One region of the Ensifer sp. Root423 genome, then DNA from elsewhere that is predicted to be linked to it. Evidence: predicted binding sites of a transcription regulator. Region 1 holds the regulator's gene; the other holds the start of a gene.

Region 1 (3,206 bases):
ACACCGACAAGATGTTCACCAATCCGGATGACCAGCGCACCCAGGATTACATCATGGGCCGCTTCGGCTGAGGCCGCATAAGGCTGCAACAGTAACTGCAAAGCGCCCGTAAGGATCGACGATCATGTCCATGCATATCATGTCCGCCTATGACGAAGAACTGAAGTACCTGACGCGCCGCATCTCGGAGATGGGCGGCCTCGCCGAACAGATGGTCGCCGAGTCCGTTCGCGCGCTGGTCAACTCCGATCTGGCTCTCGCACAGAAGGTGATCTCGGACGACACCGTCCTCGACGACGCCGAGCGCCAGATCGGTGAGAAGGCGATCGTCACGATCGCCAAGCGTCAGCCGGTCGCCGCCGACCTGCGTGAGATCATGGGGTCGATCCGCATCGCCTCCGATCTGGAACGCGTCGGCGACCTCGGCAAGAACACCGCCAAGCGCGTGATCGCGGTCGCCGGCTCCGGCATTCCGCGCAAGCTCGCCCGTGGCCTCGAGCATCTGGCAGAGCTCGCTCTCGTCCAGCTCAAGGAAGTGCTCGACGTCTACGCCTCGCGCTCGCCGGAAAAGGCCAACAGCATCCGCGAGCGTGACGAAGAGATCGACGCGATCTACACCTCGCTGTTCCGTGAGCTCTTGACCTACATGATGGAAGATCCGCGCAACATCACGCCCTGCACGCATCTTCTGTTCTGCGCCAAGAACATCGAGCGCATCGGCGACCACGCGACCAATATCGCTGAGACGATCTATTACATGGCGACGGGTGCTCAGCCGGAAGGCGAGCGTCCGAAGGATGACACCACGTCGACGCTGGGCTCGGTCAACGACTGAGCGCCAAGCGCGCCGTAAGCATGCATGCCCTTTGAAATCTGATCCGGTCGCGGCTTCGGTCGCGGCCCCGAATTCCTGTATCTGAAGCATGCGGTTTTCGCCCCGCCTTTGAAAACGGCGGATGTGCTCCAGATTTAGAGTGTCTGAGCGCCGGCCGGGCCGATGAGCCCAAAGGCCGCCCGCGGTAAGGAGACGTTACCTGATGTTGCCAAAAATCGCCGTAGTCGAAGACGAAGAGGCGCTGAGCGTTCTGCTGCGTTACAATCTGGAAGCCGAGGGCTTCGACGTCGATACGATCCTGCGGGGCGACGAGGCGGAGATCCGGCTTCAGGAGCGGCTGCCCGACCTGCTTATCCTCGACTGGATGCTGCCCGGTGTTTCCGGCATTGAACTTTGCCGTCGGCTGCGCCAGCGTCCGGAGACCGAACGTCTGCCGATCATCATGCTGACGGCGCGAGGCGAGGAAAGCGAGCGCGTCCGGGGTCTGGCGACGGGTGCCGACGACTACGTGGTCAAGCCCTTCTCGACGCCGGAGCTGATGGCGCGCGTCAAGGCGATGCTGCGCCGGGCAAAGCCCGAGGTGCTCTCGACGCTGCTTCGCTGCGGCGACATCGAACTCGACCGCGAGACCCACCGCGTTCATCGCCGCAGCCGCGAAGTGCGCCTCGGCCCGACCGAGTTCCGTCTTCTGGAGTTCCTCATGTCCTCGCCGGGCCGCGTCTTCTCTCGCTCGCAGCTTCTGGATGGCGTCTGGGGGCATGACATCTATGTCGACGAGCGCACCGTCGACGTGCATGTCGGTCGTCTGCGCAAGGCTCTGAACTTCTCGAACATGCCCGACGTCATCCGCACCGTTCGCGGCGCCGGCTATTCGCTCGAAAGCTGAGCGGTCTGAAAGTCGCCAACAAAAAAAGGGGCCGATCGGCCCCTTCCTTTATCAATGCGGTCCAGCTTCTTAGCGAGCCCTGCGGCGCTCCCCCGACGGCTGGTAGGCCAGCCGAGCATGGAAGGTGCAGTAAGGCGAGGCTTCCGGGGAATCGTTGCCGCAGAAGTGAAACTCTTCCTTCAGCGGGTCGCCGATCGGCCACTTGCAGGTGCGCTCGGTGAGCTGGGTCAGCTCGAGGCGGCGCGACATCGGCACGACAACGTCGGTGCGGGTGCTGAAATCCTGCTCGGCAACGAGATCGACTTCGATTTCTTCCTTGAGAACGACAGCGCCGGCCGCGCGTGCAACCGGGCGGGTCGAAACGCGCGAAGCGTAGTTCGGTGCGCGCGGTGCCGAAGTCGGGCGCTTCGGACGGGCTGCCGTCGTGGTGCTGCCGCCGGCCTTGGCGCGACCTGGCAGGCTCAGGCGGTGAACCTTGCCGATGACAGCGTTACGGCTGACGCCGCCGAGCTGTGCCGCGATCTGGCTTGCGCTCAGGCCCTCGGACCAAAGCTTCTTCAGTTTCTCCACCCGCTCGTCAGTCCAGTTCATTTCTGCACTCTCCGTTCTCAGCGTTGGGGATGGCAGAATCCCTCACCGCACCCCGGCTAAACCCCGGGGTTGCAAACGCGATAACTCTTTTGGTGACTAGGTCCGCCGCATGCGTCTAGTAATTGAATGTTAACGTACTGACCGCTGGACTCTGTGGCAAGAGTCCCGGGAATCAGGCCGAATCGATTTCGTAGTTTTCCCCAACTTGCTCGGCCAGCGTTGCATTTTTGCAAGCCCTCCCGGACGATTTTTCTGCTGCCAGGAATCGACCCTTGATGTTGCGCTGCAAGGCTTGGTTTTGTTGACATTGCAGCGCGAAATGGGAATAGTGCCTGCGCCGCCGAAAGGCGGCATTTTTGATTTTTATCGGCCCGCGTGAGGCGCGGGATCGATGTCGATCTGGAGTGAAGGAGAGCCTCGCATGACTGCAACCACGCCGCTTTATGATACCTACATGCGCGCGCCGTTGCGTTTCGAGCGAGGAGAGGGCGCCTGGCTGATCGCCGAAGACGGCACGCGTTATCTCGATTTCGGTGCCGGCGTTGCCGTGAACTCGCTCGGCCACGCGCACCCGCACCTGGTCGAAGCGCTGAAGGCGCAGGCCGACAAGGTCTGGCACCTGTCCAACCTTTATGAAATTGCGGGCCAGGAAAGCCTCGGCCGCCGGCTGACGGCGGTGACCTTTGCCGACAAGGTCTTCTTCACCAATTCGGGCGCGGAAGCGCTGGAATGCGCCATCAAGACGGCACGGCGTTACCACTTCTCCAAGGGCCACCCGGAGAAGTTCCACGTCATCACCTTCGAAGGCGCCTTCCACGGCCGCACGATCGCGACGATCGCCGCCGGTGGTCAGCAGAAATACATCGAAGGTTTCGGGCCGAAGGCGCCGGGCTT
Region 2 (3,206 bases), on a different contig from region 1:
GAAATGACGGGCGCCTCCCGCCTCGTAAGCAGGCGGGAGACGATTTCCAGATCGATCAGAACAGCAGATCGATGGTGAAGTAGGCGAGCGCCGAAATCGCCGCTGCGGCGGGCATGGTGATGAACCAGGCAATGACGATATTGCCGGCAAGCCCCCAGCGCACGGCCGAAACGCGACGCGCAGCACCAACGCCGATGATCGCTCCGGTGATGGTGTGCGTCGTCGAGACCGGGATGCCGAGCCAGGTGGCGGCAAAAAGCGTGATCGCTCCGCCGGTCTCGGCGCAGAAGCCCTGCATCGGATTGAGCCTGGTAATCTTCGAGCCCATGGTGTGGACGATGCGCCAACCGCCGAACAGCGTGCCGAGCGCGATCGCCGCCTGGCAGGTGATCACCACCCAGAACGGCACATAGAACTCCGAGCCGAGATAGCCTTGCGAGTAGAGCAGCACCGCGATGATGCCCATGGTCTTCTGCGCGTCGTTGCCGCCATGGCCGAGCGAATAGAGCGAGGCCGAGACGAACTGCATGACGCGGAAGGTGCGGTCGACGGCAAAGGGCGTCTGGCGCACGAAGATCCAGGAAACGATCAGCACCAGCATGAGCGCCAGGAAAAAGCCGATCGCCGGCGACATGAAGATCGCGCCGACGGTCTTCAGGAGGCCGGTCCAGACGATCGAACTGAAACCGGTGCTCGCAAGACCGGCACCGACGAGGCCGCCGATCAGCGCGTGCGACGAACTCGACGGGATGCCGAAGAGCCAGGTGACGATGTTCCAGACGATTGCGCCGATCAGCGCCGAGAAGATCACCAGCGGCGTGACGATGCCGGGATCGATGATGCCCTTGCCCAGCGTCTCGGCCACGTGCAGGCCGAAGAACAGGAAGGCGATGAAGTTGAAAAAGGCCGCCCACATGACCGCGTACTGCGGTCTCAGCACCCGTGTCGAGACGATCGTCGCGATCGAGTTGGCGGCGTCGTGCAGACCGTTCAGGAAGTCGAAGAACAGCGCGATGCCGATCAGCCCGACGAGCAACGGAAAGGCGAGCGTCGCATCCATCAGACGTTCTCGATCACGATGCCGCTGATTTCATTGGCGACGTCCTCGAAGCGGTCGACGACCTTTTCGAGCTCGCCATAGATCTCGCTGCCGATGATGTAGGCCATCGGGTTGCTGGCGCCGTGGCGGCGGAACAGGTCCTTGAGGCCCTGTTCGTGCAGTTCGTCGGAGCGGCCCTCGATGCGGGTGACCTCTTCGGCGATCGCGATCAGGCGGTCGTGATTGGCGCCGATCCTATCGAGCAGCGGAATGGCCTCGGCGATCAGGTGCGCGGCCTTGACGACCGTGGTGCCCATTTCGCGCATGCCGGGATCGAAGCTCTTCTGTTCGTAAAGGCGGATCGTCTTGACGGTCTTGTGCATCATGTCGATGGCATCATCCATCGACTGGATTAGATCCTTGATGTCGCCGCGGTCGAAGGGCGTGATAAAGGACCGGCGCACGGCCAGCAGCACCTCGGCGGTGATGTGGTCCGCCTCATCCTCGAACGCGACGATCCGGTCGCAGTGTCTTTCCAGATCGTCGCCGCCAGCGAGAACCTTGTCGAGCGCATCGGCAGCACCGACGACGGTGCGCGAATGTTTTGCGAAGAGGTCGAAGAAGCGATCCTCGCGGGGAAGAAGTTTGCGGAACCAGGCCAGCATCACACGTATATCCATCTGTGGATTGTCATGCGGCTGTCATATTTCACTAGGTCCTTTATGAAAAGCACCGAATCAAAGGGGTTTGTCGCCTTTCCCCTGTCGATATCGGCCTATCTTGCACGATATGGCGACGCGCCCCATTTCGCCTTGCCTTGGCAGGCGCTTTCGTCCTAGCTGCGCCCAACGTCGAATCCGGACTGCCGATGCCAAACAAGGTCTTTCTCAACCGCCTGAAGCTTACGGAGTTCCGCAACTATGCGGCCCTCTCGCTTGAGCTCGATCAGCGCCATGTGGTGCTGACGGGGGAGAACGGCGCCGGCAAGACCAACCTCATGGAAGCCGTCTCTTTCCTTTCGCCCGGCCGCGGCCTCAGGCGCGCAGCCTATGCGGACGTGACCCGGGTCGGTGCCGGCGACGGGTTCTCGGTCTTTGCGGAAGTCGAGGGCATGGAGGGAACCGTCGAGATCGGCACCGGGACTGCCGGCGTCACGGAAGGGCAATCCCGGCGGCTGCGGCTGAATGGAACACCGGCAGCGACCGTCGACGAACTGACCGATCACCTGCGCGTCCTCTGGCTGACGCCATCGATGGATGGGCTCTTTACCGGGCCTTCGGCCGACCGGCGGCGTTTCCTCGATCGTCTTGTACTGTCGCTCGATCCGGAGCACGGCCGTCGCTCCAGCGAATTCGACCGGGCGATGCGCAGCCGCAACCGGCTGCTCGGTGAATTCCGCCCGGACCCTTCCTGGCTGACGGCGATCGAAAAGGAAATGGCCGGTCTCGGCGTCTCCATGGCGCTGGCGCGGCAGGAAATGCTCGGTCTGTTGACGGCGCTGGTCGAGCGCACTGTCGATGAAAGCGTCTTTCCCTCGGCGCGCCTGGCGTTGTCGGGCTTTCTCGACGACGAGGGCCATCGTCCGGCCTATGATCTGGAAGAACAATATCTGACGATGCTGCGTGATGGGCGTCCGCGCGACGCCGCGGCGGGGCGCACGCTCGACGGGCCGCACCGGAGCGACCTGCTCGTGCGTCACCGCGAGAAGGACATGGAGGCAGCACGCTGCTCGACCGGAGAGCAGAAGGCGCTGCTCGTCGGCCTGGTGCTGGCGCATGCGCGCCTCGTCGGCGACATGACCGGCCACGCGCCGATCCTGCTGCTCGACGAGATCGCCGCCCATCTCGACGTCAACCGGCGCGCCGCTCTGTTCGATCTCGTCGACGGCCTTGGCGGCCAGGCCTTCATGACCGGGACGGACCAAGCGATGTTCGAGGCGCTGGGCGAACGCGGCCGCTTTCTGACGGTTTCGCACGGCAGTGTTACGGGATAAGCAGAGGTCACCGAGGAGGATTTTGCCATGACCGGTGAGAACAAGCTCGACCAATCGGAGATCACCCGCTACGCCCGCCATATCGTGCTGCCGGAGATCGGGGGTGCCGGGCAACAAAGGCTGAAGGCGGCCCGTGTGCTGGTGATCGGGGCCGGCGGGCTCGGCGCTCCAGTG

The links. Region 1 encodes PhoB, which activates phosphate uptake and scavenging genes when phosphate is short. Its sites were predicted from a motif close to TGTCATNNANCTGTCAT; they were not measured.
Region 2: the regulator PhoB is predicted to act here: its motif matches at 1,728-1,744, upstream of ASD01_RS27455 (DUF47 domain-containing protein).

What each region holds. Positions count from the first base shown of each region.
Region 1 covers NZ_LMEG01000012.1:204,479-207,684, forward strand. The annotation lists gene pstB (phosphate ABC transporter ATP-binding protein PstB) at 1-71, shown strand, start outside; gene phoU (phosphate signaling complex protein PhoU) at 122-835, shown strand; gene phoB (phosphate regulon transcriptional regulator PhoB) at 1,038-1,721, shown strand; gene ASD01_RS13625 (GcrA family cell cycle regulator) at 1,791-2,312, opposite strand; gene ASD01_RS13630 (aspartate aminotransferase family protein) at 2,734-3,206, shown strand, end outside.
Region 2 covers NZ_LMEG01000044.1:54,215-57,420, reverse strand. The annotation lists gene ASD01_RS27465 (serine hydrolase) at 1-7, shown strand, start outside; gene ASD01_RS27460 (inorganic phosphate transporter) at 56-1,060, opposite strand; gene ASD01_RS27455 (DUF47 domain-containing protein) at 1,060-1,704, opposite strand; gene recF (DNA replication/repair protein RecF) at 1,908-3,032, shown strand; gene ASD01_RS27445 (molybdopterin-synthase adenylyltransferase MoeB) at 3,060-3,206, shown strand, end outside.